Regions from separate parts of the Aureimonas phyllosphaerae genome, predicted to be linked through region 1. Evidence: predicted binding sites of a transcription regulator. Region 1 holds the regulator's gene; each other region holds the start of a gene.

What was found. Region 1 encodes LexA, which represses DNA repair genes until DNA is damaged. Its sites were predicted from a motif close to TGTTCNNNNTGTGTTCNG; they were not measured.
Region 2: ACLNGM_RS07830 (ATP-dependent helicase) is a predicted target of LexA. The motif match lies at 1,948-1,965, and genes of this name have one in related genera.
Region 3: dinB (DNA polymerase IV) is a predicted target of LexA. The motif match lies at 1,060-1,077, and genes of this name have one in related genera.
Region 4: ACLNGM_RS01740 (putative DNA modification/repair radical SAM protein) is a predicted target of LexA. The motif match lies at 2,063-2,080, and genes of this name have one in related genera.

Annotation. Positions count from the first base shown of each region.
Region 1 is NZ_CP181348.1:3,392,911-3,396,115, reverse strand. Features, by position in the region: gene ACLNGM_RS16185 (ComEC/Rec2 family competence protein) at 1-916, shown strand, start outside; gene lexA (transcriptional repressor LexA) at 870-1,526, opposite strand; gene glp (gephyrin-like molybdotransferase Glp) at 1,619-2,839, opposite strand; gene moaC (cyclic pyranopterin monophosphate synthase MoaC) at 2,836-3,205, opposite strand, start outside.
Region 2 is NZ_CP181348.1:1,683,124-1,686,328, forward strand. Features, by position in the region: gene ACLNGM_RS07830 (ATP-dependent helicase) at 1-1,923, opposite strand, end outside; gene ACLNGM_RS07835 (AsmA-like C-terminal region-containing protein) at 2,121-3,205, shown strand, end outside.
Region 3 is NZ_CP181348.1:3,694,907-3,698,111, forward strand. Features, by position in the region: gene ACLNGM_RS17645 (acyl-CoA thioesterase) at 1-229, shown strand, start outside; gene ACLNGM_RS17650 (NnrU family protein) at 307-999, shown strand; gene dinB (DNA polymerase IV) at 1,110-2,252, shown strand; gene ACLNGM_RS17660 (haloacid dehalogenase type II) at 2,314-3,036, shown strand; gene arsC (arsenate reductase (glutaredoxin)) at 3,078-3,205, shown strand, end outside.
Region 4 is NZ_CP181348.1:376,083-379,287, forward strand. Features, by position in the region: gene ACLNGM_RS01735 (UdgX family uracil-DNA binding protein) at 1-811, opposite strand, end outside; gene ACLNGM_RS01740 (putative DNA modification/repair radical SAM protein) at 811-2,049, opposite strand; gene ACLNGM_RS01745 (BA14K family protein) at 2,273-2,722, shown strand; gene ACLNGM_RS01750 (BA14K family protein) at 2,927-3,205, shown strand, end outside.

The DNA.
Region 1 (3,205 bases):
CTTTTGGATCATGCCGTTTGCGATGCTGGCCGTGCTGGCCATGCCGTTCGGCCTTCACGTTCTTCCCCTCAAGGCGATGGGGTGGGGCCTCGACCTCGTCTTCGCCCTGGCTGCCTATCTCGCCGACGCGTTTCCGGACTATCCGACCGGCCTGATCAGCGGCCCAGCACTCATCTGCTTTTCGGCCGCGATCCTCATCGTCTCCTTTTCCGCCAGCGGACTTCGCTGGTTCGCGCTTGCGCCGATTGCCATCGGCTTTGCGCTCTTGCGTCCCGGACCTGCTCCGGAGCTCTTGCTCTTCGAGGACGGTCGCGAACTCGCTTTGATCGATAGGGACGGGCAACTGCACTCCGTCCAGCCACGACCATCCACCTTCGTCTGGGACCAGTGGCGACGCGCGTTGCAAACCGAGCCGGGACAGCGGGCAAGTCACAGCCGGACTAGCTTGGTGTCCGCCCCAACGACGGACGGCGCCGTGACGTCCAATCTTTCCAGCGCCGGAGCATTCCGATGCGAAGACGGCATCTGTCGCGGACTAACCCGGTCCGGACTGCGGATCGCGTGGAGCGATGATTATCAGAAGCTCGACGACGTCTGCCGCGACAGCGATATCGCCATCATGGCGCGGGCTGTCCGGGCGAACGCCTGCCGGACCGGCGATGCCCGACTGGTCACGTTGAGGACCCTGCGCCGAACCGGCTCTCTCGCGATCTCCCGCGCCTCTGACGCAACGATCGAAATGCGCCACTCCATACCGACCGAGCCGCAGGCCTGGAACCGCCATCGCTTCGCGGCATGGCCTGAGTACTGGCGCAAATCGGACAGCGCGACGGCCGAAACGACAGGCCGCGCCGAGGATCGTCGCGCTGTCAGTGATAGCGCCGGATCAGCCCCACCAGTTTCCCCTGGACCTTGACCCGATCAGCGCCCAGCAGACGCGTCTCGTAAGCCGGATTGGCGGCCTCGAGCGCCACCATGCCGCCCTTGCGGCGAAATCGTTTCAGCGTGGCTTCCTCATCATCGACGAGCGCGACCACGATTTCTCCAGCGCTCGCCGACTCGCTGCGCTGAATCACGACGGTATCCCCATCCAGGATGCCGGCTTCGATCATCGAGTCGCCCTTGACCTCCAGCGCGTAATGTTCGCCGGATCCAAGCATCTCGGGCGGCACGACGATGTCGTGCGTGTTCTGCTGAATGGCCGAGATCGGAACACCGGCTGCGATGCGGCCCATGACCGGCACGGAGGAAACGTCGCGTTCGACGGCTCGCGGTGTCTTGAACAAGGGCTCCACGTTGGACGGACGGGAGGCAGGCGGCGCGGCCGCCGCCTTGGCTGCGGACTCCGGCAGCTTCACCACCTCCAGCGCCCGCGCCCGATTTGGTAGGCGCCGGATGAAGCCGCGCTCCTCGAGCGCCGTGATCAAGCGGTGGATGCCGGACTTCGAACGGAGATCCAAGGCGTCCTTCATCTCGTCGAAGGACGGAGGGACGCCCACCGATTGCAGACGCTCATGAATGAACATCAGAAGCTCGTGCTGCTTGCGCGTCAGCATGGGACGATTCCTCGAAACAAAACCTGAACAAACCTAGCTGTTCCGTTTGTGTTCTGCAAGGATCATCCGGTGGTCAGCATAACGTACTCGCACGGCTCGCCTGCGACGGCAGCCGGCGCGAAGGCCGGGCGAACGAGGAGAGCGTCGGCACGCGCGAAAACCGAGAGAAGCGAGGAGTCCTGCCGAGGCAGCGGCACGACGCGGCATGGCGAGCCGGCGGGGTCGATTTGGATGTGGGCGCGCAGGAAGTCCGTCCGCTTGTCGTTGGCCTTGACGTCGAGCCCAAGGATGCCGCGTCTCCGGCGACTGACGGGAGCGGCGCCGGACAGTTTCTCGATCAGCGGGCGCAGGAACAGTTCGGCGGTGACGAGGCTGGACGCTGGGTTTCCCGGTAGACCAAGGATGCGCATAGGGCCCAGCGAGCCAGCCATCAACGGTTTTCCCGGCCGCATTGCGACCCGCCAGAAATCGAGCGTGGCACCGGCTTCGGTGAGGACCGGTCCGACGAGATCGTGGTCGCCCACCGATGCGCCGCCGACGGTCACCAGGATGTCGGCCCTTGCGTTCTGGGCCCGCTCGATGGCCGACGCGAGATCGTCCCGGCGATCGGGGATGATCCCGAGGTCGATGACAGAGCCACCGATCACGCGAACGATCATCGAGATGGCCAGCGTGTTGGATGCGACGGTCTGCGAGGGTCCCGCCGGCGTGCCCGGAGGAACCAGTTCGTCGCCCGTGGCCGCGATGGCGACACGCACCCGTCGCCGGACTTCGATCGTTCCATAGCCGCCGCTTGCCGCGAGGGCGCAGGCAGCGGGTGTCAGCCGGGACGCGGCTGGCGCGAGGACGTCGGAGAGGCGGAAATCGTTGCCAGCGCGGCGAATGTGCGCCCCGGGCTCGACGCGTTCCAGAATGCGGACCTTAGACTCAGCGGGTCGATCCGTATTCTCCTGAATGACCACTGCATCCGCACCATCGGGGACCGGCGCGCCGGTGAAGATGCGCACCGCCTCGTCCGTCGACAGACTGCCGGAGAAGGCATGCCCCGCCGCCGATTCCCCGACGACCTTCAGAACCGGAGAGGGGCCGGTCAGGTCCGCCGCACGCACCGCGTACCCATCCATCGCGGAAGCATCGAACGCAGGTTGGGTTCGGCGCGCGTGGAGGTCGGCGGGTAGGACGCGTCCACACGCGTCTTCGATCGCGATGGCTTCGATACCGTCGACAGGGCTGACATTGCGAAGCAGCCGTTCAACGGCCTCGTCGAACGGAACCAGCGTCATGAGGCCGACCAGTGTCCCGAACGCCCGCCCGTCTTCTCGATGAGACGGATGGCCGTGATCGACATGCCCCGATCGACGGCCTTGGCCATGTCGTAGATCGTGAGGCACGCTATGGAGACAGCGGTAAGCGCCTCCATCTCGATGCCGGTCTTGCCGGTCACGCGTGCGCTCGCCGTAACGCGGATGCCGGGAAGCGCTGCCTGAATCTCCAGATCGACGGACACCTTCTCGAGCAGCAGCTGATGGCAGAGGGGAATGAGTTCGTGCGTGCGCTTGGCCGCCATGATGCCGGCGATGCGCGCGATCGAGAGAACATCGCCCTTCTTTGCCGAGCCGGAGCGGATCATGTCCAGCGTCTCGGCCGCC
Region 2 (3,205 bases), 1.7 Mb from region 1:
GCCGACATAGGCGAGACGCCGCTCCTCCTCCAACCCGGAACGCCCGCCCTCGTCGAGCGAGCGCTGGTGTGGGAAGAGACCCTCCTCCCAGCCCGGCAGGAACACGGTCTCGAACTCCAGCCCCTTGGCCGAATGCAGGGTCATGATCGAGACGGCGTCGGTCTCGGCGTTCTGCTCGGCGTCCATGACGAGGGCGATATGCTCTAGAAAGCCCGGCAGGCTCTCGTAGTCGTCCATGGAGCGGATGAGTTCCTTCAGGTTCTCCAGCCGGCCCGGCGCCTCGGCCGAGCGGTCGGCCTGCCACATCTCGGTATAGCCGGACTCGTCGAGGATCATCTCGCCGAGGTCGGTGTGGCGCATGGTGGACAGGAGGCCCGACCAGCGCTCGAAGTTGCGCACGACATCGGCCAGCGCGGCGCGCGGGCGCGGCTTCAACTCGTCCCCTTGCACGATGTCGGCCGCCGCCGCGATGAGCGGCAGGCCCTTGGCGCGGGCATAGTCATGCAGGAGGCGGATCGCGGCGTCGCCGAGGCCGCGCTTGGGCGTATTGACGATGCGCTCGAAGGCGAGGTCGTCGGCCGGCTGGCAGACGCAGCGGAAATAGGCCAGCGCGTCGCGGATCTCCTGCCGCTCGTAGAAGCGCGGGCCGCCGATGACGCGGTAGTTCAGGCCGAGCGTGACGAAGCGGTCCTCGAACTCGCGCATCTGGAACGAGGCGCGCACCAGGATCGCCATGTCGTTGAGCTTGACGCCCTTGCGCTGGAGCTGCTCGATCTCCTCCCCGATCGCGCGCGCCTCTTCTTCCGAGTCCCAGCCCGCGTTGACCGTCACCTTCTCGTGCTCGGGATCGCGCAGGTCCGTGAAGAGCGTCTTGCCGAGCCGGTCCTCGTTGTTGGCGATGAGGCCGGCGGCTGCGCCCAGGATATGCTCGGTGGAGCGGTAGTTGCGCTCCAGCCGGATCACCGTCGCGCCGGGAAAGTCGCGCTCGAAGCGCAGGATGTTGTCGACCTCCGCGCCGCGCCAGCCGTAGATCGACTGGTCGTCGTCGCCGACGCAGCAGACGTTCACCTTGTCCTGTCCCGCCTCGGCGCGCACGGCGGAATGCTGGGCGAGAAGGCGCAGCCAGAGATACTGCGCGACGTTGGTGTCCTGGTACTCGTCGACGAGGATGTAGCGGAAGCGCTTGTGGTAGTCGGCGAGCACGTCCGGATGGTTCTGGAAGATCGCGATCGGATGCATCAGGAGGTCGCCGAAATCGGCCGCGTTGAGGCTGACGAGGCGGTCCTGGTAGGCGCGGTAGAGCTCGCGCCCCTTGCCGTTGGCGAAGGCGCGCGCGTCGCCCTCCGGGATCTTGTCCGGCGTCAGGCCCTTGTTCTTCCAGCCGTCCATCAGGTTGGCGAAGGTGCGCGCCGGCCAGCGCTTGTCGTCGAGGTTCTCGGCCTGGATCAGTTGCTTGATCAGGCGGATCTGGTCGTCGGTGTCGAGAATGGTGAAGTTCGACTTGAGGCCGACGAGCTCGGCATGGCGGCGCAGGATCTTGACGCCGATCGAGTGGAACGTGCCGAGCCACGGCATGCCCTCCACCTCGCCGCCGACGAGATGACCGATTCGCGTCTTCATCTCGCGCGCGGCCTTGTTGGTGAAGGTCACCGCGAGGATCTGCGACGGAAAGGCGCGGCGGGTCGCCAGGATATGGGCGATGCGGGTCGTCAGGACGCGTGTCTTGCCGGTGCCCGCGCCCGCCAAGACCAGCACCGGGCCCTCGGTCGTCTCGACCGCGGCCCGCTGCTCCGGGTTCAGCCCCGAAAGGTAGTCGGCCGCGTTCGGCGCGACCGGGCCGCCGCGTGCGGCCAGCGCGCGCGCGGCGATGCCGCCCTTCGGCCGGCCAGCGGGGGCGGCGTTCGGATCACGTGTCTCGTCCATCGCCCCTACTTAATCGATTTCGCGGGGAACACTAGGGGAACATGATCGAGACGGAGGTCCCACCCCGCGCCGTTGCCTTTCCCCTTGTCTGTGGTGCCGGCCGCCTTGCTCTTTCCGCGACTTATGCCGCAAGAACGAGGACGGATGCTGCCGCTCGGGCGGCCGGACGCGCGCCCGTCGGGAAGGAGGCATGACGCATGAAGCTCTTCATCGCGCTGGGCGGCCTTCTCGTGGTCGTCCTCCTCGCGCTTCTCGTCGGCCCCTCCTTCATCGACTGGACGAGCTACCGCGCGAGCTTCGAGGCCGAGGCGTCGCGCATTCTCGGGCAACGCGTCGAGGTGCGAGGCACGGCCTCGGCCCGGCTCCTGCCGTTCCCGTCCTTGTCATTCACCGACGTCGTGGTGGGCGACGATCCGGCCGACCCGGTGCTGACGGCGCGCGCCTTCCGCATGGACGCCGAGCTGGCGCCCTACCTGTCGGGCGAGATCCGCATCTTCGACATGCAGATCGACGGCCCGGCGCTGAGCCTCCCTGTCGAGGCCGACGGCGCGATCCGCTGGCCGGTCGGATCCGGGGCCGCCCCGCCTGAGGAAACGGTGGTGCTGGAGCGGATCGTGGTGGCCGACGGTTCGGCACTTCTCGCCGACCGCCGCTCGGGGCGCCGCATCGCGCTGACCGACGTCAACGGCATCCTCTCGGCGCAGTCGCTGCGCGGGCCCTTTGCCGGCAGCGCGACGCTGCTCGCCGACGGCGAGCCCCTGGCCGTTTCGCTCTCGACCGGCACGGGCGCAGGAGAGGGGCGGCTCGCCGCCCGCCTGACGATCGATTCGCAGCGCCTCGACACGCGCGCCGCCTTCGATGCGATCGTCTCCACGATCGACGGCGAGCCCCTGGCCGGCGGCACGCTCAGCGTCTCGAGCCCGATCGATCCGGCGGCGAGCCGCGACGGCAAGCCGCCGGCGATCCTGCCGCCCTCGCGCATGACCGCCCGGCTCGACGTCACGCCGACCTCGCTTCGGGCGAGCGACCTTCGCGCCGAGGTCGGCGATCCGCAGCAGCCCTATGTCGCGACCGGCTCGGCGCTGATCGACGTCGGGTCGATCCCGCGCTTCGACCTGCAACTCGACGGACAGGCGATCGACGTCGACCGCATCGCGCCGCCTGCCGCCCCCAGCGGCGAGGCGCCGGGACTGGCGGCCCGGATCGAGGCTCTGCGCGCGGCCCTCGCGCGGCTGCCGACGCCGCGAATGCCGGGGCGCGTGCGCCTCGCCCTGCCGCTGGT
Region 3 (3,205 bases), 300 kb from region 1:
CACGATCGCGATCGAGGCCATGCGCTTCCTCAAGCCCGTCTATGTCGGCGACGAGGTGAGCCTCTACGCCGAGATTTTGCATGTCGGCCGCACCTCAATGCGCATCAACGTCGAGGCCTGGCGCCGCAGCCGCGAGGGCGAGGAGGTCGAGCAGGTGACGCAAGGCGTCTTCACCTTCGTCGCGATCGACGCCAATCGGAAGCCGCGGCCGATCCCGGTTCAGAGCTAGCCCCACCGCGACACACGGCGTCATCCGCCGGAAGCGCGGATAGGCTAATCTGCATGGCGCAAAGCGGGAGATGGCGGATGGACGGTGCCTTCAGTGTTCTGGCGACCTCGGCGCTGTTCGTCGGCTCGCACTTTCTTCTGTCCCACCCGCTCCGGGGCCCTCTCGTCGCGAGGTTGGGAGAGAAGGGCTTCCAGGGCGTCTACACGCTCGTTGCCTTCGCAACGCTCGGCGCCACGGTCTGGGCCTATCGCGCCGCGCCCGTCACCGAACCCCTCTGGGACGTCGGCGACGGTCTCTGGGCGATCGCCACAGTCCTGATGCTCGTCGCCTCGATCCTCTTCATGGGCTCGCTGGTCCGCAACCCCACGCTGTCCGGCTCGAAGACCGACCCCGCCCATGCCGAGGCACGTGGAGTCTTCGCCGTGACCCGGCACCCGATGATGTGGTCCTTCGCGATCTGGGGCCTGTCGCATATCCTCGTCTATCCGATCCCGAAGAACGTCGTGCTCTGCCTGGCGATCATCATCCTGGCGCTGGTCGGCTCGGCGCTGCAGGAGCGCAAGCGCGCGGCGCTCGATCCGGCGGGATGGCGATCCTGGAGCGCACGAACCAGCTTCTGGCCGTTCGCCGCCGTCGCGGCAGGCCGGGCGCGTTTCGGCGGTTTCGGCATGCATGCCCTTGCGGGCGGGGTGGTGGTCTGGCTTGTCGCAACCTGGGCCCACATTCCCCTCGCCGGCTGGGCGGCCGGCATCTGGCGCTGGGTTGTCTGACGGCTCGGCCAACGCTCCTGTGGACTAGGGGCTGGCGCCGTGCGAAGCGGCTTGCCATTGCGTTCCTGATCTGTTCTGTCGGCTGGTGACGACGGCCGCAGAGAAAGGCGATGGTGGCGCGCGAGGCAGAGGTGGAAGCCGACGACGGGATCGATCGCGCGGGCGCCGCGAGACCGACCCGCCAGCGCAAGATCATCCATGTCGACATGGATGCGTTCTATGCCTCGGTCGAGCAGCGGGACGATCCGTCGCTGCGCGGCAAGCCGCTGGCTGTCGGCGGTTCGGCGCAGCGCGGCGTCGTGGCGGCGGCAAGCTACGAGGCCCGTGCCTTCGGCGTACGCTCGGCCATGCCGTCGGTCACCGCCAAGCGCCGCTGCCCCGACCTTCTGTTCGTGAAGCCGCGCTTCGACGTCTACAAGGCCGTCTCGCTCCAGATTCGCGAGATCTTCGCCGAACACACCGACATCATCGAGCCGCTGTCGCTCGACGAGGCCTATCTCGACGTGACGGAGAACAAGCAGGGCATCACGTCCGCCACCGCGATCGCCGAAGCGATCCGCCGGCGCATCCGCGAGGTCACCGGCCTCACCGCCTCGGCCGGCGTCTCCTACAACAAGTTCCTCGCCAAGCTCGCCTCCGACCATCGCAAGCCCGATGGGCTCTTCGTGGTGACGCCCGCGATGGGCGCGGCCTTCGTGGAAACGCTGCCCGTCGGCCGCTTCCACGGCGTCGGCCCGGCGACCGTCGCCAAGATGGAGCGGCTCGGCATCCACACGGGCGCCGACCTCAAGGCGCAATCCCTCGCCTTCCTGCAGGAGCGCTTCGGCAAGATCGGCCCCTACTATTACGGCATCTCGCGCGGCATCGACGAGCGTCCGGTGCGCGCCAACCGCATCCGAAAGTCGGTCGGGGCCGAGAACACGTTCTCCGCCGATCTCTATACGCCGGACGAAATGCGCGAGGCGCTGGGGCCGATCATCGACAAGGTCTGGCGGCATTGCGAGGGCGCGGGAACGCGGGGGCGGACCGTGACGCTGAAGGTCAAGTATGCCGATTTCCGCCAGATCACCCGCGCCCTGTCGTCCGCCGCACCGGTCGGCTCGCGTGCCGAGATCGAGCGGGCGGCCTTCCGCCTGATCGACGATCTGCCGGCCGATCCACGCGGTGTCCGTCTTCTCGGCGTGACGCTTTCGGCGCTGACCAACGAAACCATGTCGGCCCCACCGCCCGCCCAGTTCGCGCTGCCGCTGTGACCGGCGGCTGACGGTCGCAGGTCCTGATCTATCTTTCGAAGGCCAATCAGGGAGCGCGGGCATGGATACGTTCGACACGATCGGTTTTCTCGGCTTCGACGTCTTCGGCACCGTGGTCGACTGGCGCACGAGCGTCGCGCGCAGGGCCGAACCGTTTCTCCGGCGTCATGGGATCGACGTCGATCCCTCACGCTTCGCCGACGAATGGCGGGCGGAGTACCAGCCTTCCATGGAACGGGTGCGGTCAGGCGAGCGCGCGTTCGTGCGGCTCGACATCCTGAACCGCGAGAACTTAGGACGCGTCCTCCTGCGCCATGGCGTCGAACCCGCAGCCCTGCCCGACAGCGAACTGGCCGACCTCAACCGCGCGTGGGAGCGGCTCGATCCATGGCCGGACAGCGTCGAAGGACTGGCACGCCTCAAGCGTCGTTTCGCGATCGGCCCGATCTCCAACAGCCATATCGCAGGCATGATGAACCTCGCGCGTTTCGGCGGCCTGCCGTGGGACGTGATCGTCGGGGCCGAGATCGCGCAGACCTACAAGCCGCGGCCGGAAACCTACCTGCGCTCCATCGAAGCCGTCGGCCTGCCGCCCGAACGCGCCGCCATGGTCGCCGCCCACAACGACGACCTCGCAGCCGCCAGCGCCCTCGGCCTTGGCACCGTCTTCATCTGCCGACCGCGCGAGCACGGCTCCGAACAAGCGACCGATCTCGAGCCCGCGCGAGACTGGGACGTGGTGGCGGAGGATCTCGTGGATGCCGCAAGGCAACTGGGATGCTAGACCGCCCCGCCGCGCCTCTTTCTTCCGACCCGGACCCCACGATGAGCGTCACGATCTACCACAACCCCGCCTGCGGCACGTCCCGCAACGTTCTGGAGATGATTCGCCAATCGGGTGAGGATCCGACGGTGATCGAGTACCTGAAGACGCCGCCGAGCCGCGAGCGTCT
Region 4 (3,205 bases), 1.7 Mb from region 1:
CCGCCTGTTTCTCGTGGCGGAAACTCGGGAGCGTCGGCTGGGTTTCGATCATGCGGCGCTGCGCCGCCTCCGCGCCCCGGATCAGCGGCTCGATCAGGGTCGCTTCGGGCAGGTTGTGCCAATATTTCTTCGGCATCTCGGCCTGCATCGCCTTCACCTTCAGCCGTGCCGGGTTGAAGATCGAGGCGTAGTAGGTGAGCCAGAGCGCCTCCATGTCGTCGTCGGCGGGCTTCTGCGAGGGGTCGGCGCCCGGCGCGAAGACCATCTCGACGCCGTCCCAGTGGACGGAGCGCTTGGGCGTCAGGATGCTCCAGATCATGCCGGGGAAGCGGCGCATGAAGAACGGGGCGGTGAGTTCGACGACGTGGTGGAAGGGCTCGAACCAGGCGATGTACTGGCGCTGGCCCTCGGCGTCCTCGATCTCGCGGAAGCGTACGAAGGCCTTCATCTTGTGGCTGTCGCGATAGACCGCCTTCTGCATCTCGACGGCGCGGCGCGTGTCGGGGTCGGAGACGATCTCGAGGAGCTTCTTCTCGTCCTGCAGGCGCCAGAGGAGGCGATAGGCGAAGACGAAGCGCTCAGGGTCGGCGTGGCAGATGAGCTTGCGCGCGACGTCCGGAAACGCCTTCGGAACGTTGAAGGGCGCGGCGTCGGCAGGGCGGTCCGGCAGGGGCTCGGCAAAGAGCGGCGCCGGATCCTCACTGACGGCGAAGGCCATCTCCTCCGGCGGGACGTGCAGCGCCAGCGCCGTGCGGGCCGCTTCGCGCCAGCCGTCGAAATCCGCCGGGTGGTTGAGGCGTGCCAGAAACATCAGAAGAGGCTCAGCTGCTCGGCCTTGGGCGCCACCAGCCCGCGCAGGTTCTCCCGGTCGGTGAGGCCCCCCGGCGTCCAGTCCAGCGCCTGCACGAAGGGGCGTACCTTTTCCACCGAGTGGCAGAGCCGGGCGACGTCGTTGAGGCGCAGCGACCGGTGGCGGCGCGTCGACAGGATGCGGTCGACCGCCTTTGTGCCGAAGCCCGGCACGCGCAGGAGCATCTCGCGATCCGCCTTGTTGACGTCGACCGGGAAGCGCCCGCGGTTCTTCAGCGCCCAGGCGAGCTTCGGGTCGATGGCAAGGTCCAGCATCCCGTCGGCCGAGCCGCCCGACACGATCTCGTCGCGCCCGAACCCGTAGAAGCGCATCAGCCAGTCCGCCTGGTAGAGGCGGTGCTCGCGCATCAGGGGCGGCTTGGCGAGCGGCAGGCGCGAGGAGGCATCCGGGATCGGCGAGAAGGCGGAATAATAGACGCGGCGCAGCCGGTAGTTGCCGTAGAGGTTCTCGGACCGGCCGAGGATCAGGTCGTCGTTCGCCCCGTCGGCGCCGATGATCATCTGCGTCGACTGGCCGCCCGGCGCGAACTTGGCCGGCTTGGCGCGGTCCCTCGCCTCGCCCTTGTGCTCGTCGATCTTGAGCCGCAGGTGCCCCATCGAGCGCTTGATGTCGCGCGGCTTCTTCTCGGGCGCCAGCGCCTCCAGCGCGATGTCGGTCGGCAGCTCGATGTTGATCGACAGGCGGTCGGCGAAGAGGCCGGCCTCCTCGATCAGCTTCGGCGACGCGTCGGGGATGGTCTTCAGGTGGATGTAGCCCGCGAAGTTCTCCTCCATCCGCAGCTTTCGCGCGATACGGACCATCTCCTCCATCGTATAGTCGGAGTTGCGGATGATGCCGGAGGAGAGGAACAGGCCCTCGATGTAGTTCCGCTTGTAGAACTCCATCGTCAGTTTCACGACCTCCTCCACCGAGAAGCGCGCCCGCGCGACGTTGGAGGACGAGCGGTTCACGCAGTAGACGCAGTCGTAGATGCAGAAGTTGGTCATCAGGATCTTGAGCAGCGAGATGCACCGCCCGTCCGGCGCATAGGCGTGGCAGATCCCCGAGCCTTCGGTCGAGCCGATGCCCTTGGACTTCGTCGAATCCCGTTTCGACGTCCCGCTGGAAGCGCAGGACGCGTCGTACTTGGCGGCGTCCGAGAGGATCGCCAGCTTCTGCATCAGGGTCGGCTTGCTCATTCTCTCTATATAGTGTTCCCGCTTCGTTCAGGCCATGCGCGGCGACGGCTTTTCCACCGTCTGCGACCGGAGCGTTTGAACCCAATGCGTTCAGGTCGCGTTCAGGTTGCGACGCTCATTTTGGATCATGGATGGAACCGGATGACAGATCCCCGGTTCCTGCGGTCCGTCACTCCGGTCTGTAGCCGCGACGCTACCGCCAACTTTTGGGAGAAAGCCCTTCATGCGTAAGCTGTTCCAGTCCTTCATGGCCGCCGCGGTGCTGGCCACTGGCGTCGTCACCTTCTCGGCTCCGCAGGCCGAGGCCCAGAGCTTCCGCGAGCGTCAGCGTTTCGTCGAGCGCTTCTGCGCCCGCAACCCCGGTGCGCGCGACTGCCGCGACTTCCGCCGCGACGGCCGTCGCTGGGACGACCGCCGCTATAATCGCTGGTATCGCGAGAGCTATCGCGACCGGAACCGCGGCGATGCCGCCGCCGCCGCGATCTTCGGCTTCGCCGCCGGCGCTGCCGTGGGTGCCGCCGCCAACGCGAACCGCGGGCCCGCCTATCGCGAAGGCGTCGTGGTGAGCCGCTCGCAGGCCGCCCGTTGCGCCGCGCGCTACCGCACCTACGATCCGCGCACCAACACCTATGTCGCCAACAGCGCGGGCGAACGTCGCTACTGCAACCTCTAAGTCGCAGCGATCTCCTCCAGGAAAAGGCGTCGGGCACCCACCCGGCGCCTTTTTCGCGTGGCGGCACCTTTCCGTCTTTTAAGGGCTCGGGGCCGAAACTTCCGCGTTCAGCTATCGTTCATGTGCGATCGTGCTTCATCACCGTCGACAGCCGGGCGAGCGCCCGGCATTGAACGAACCGGCGGTGCCGGATGGGAGCTTTCCATGCGCAAGACGTTTCTTGCTCTCGTAACCTCTGCCCTGGCCCTGACCGCCGCCGTGCCGGCGGCGCAGGCCGATCCCTGGCGCCATCGCGACCGAGGCAATGCGGGCGACGTGCTGCTTGGCGGCGCGGTGGGCCTCGCCGCCGGTGCGTTGCTCGGCTCGGCCCTGTCGCAGCCGCAGCAGCCCCGCTACTACGAGCCCGCGCCGCGCTACTACGAGCCGCCGCCGCGCCCGGTCTATGTCGCGCCGCCCTCCTACGAGGACACGATCCCCGCGCCG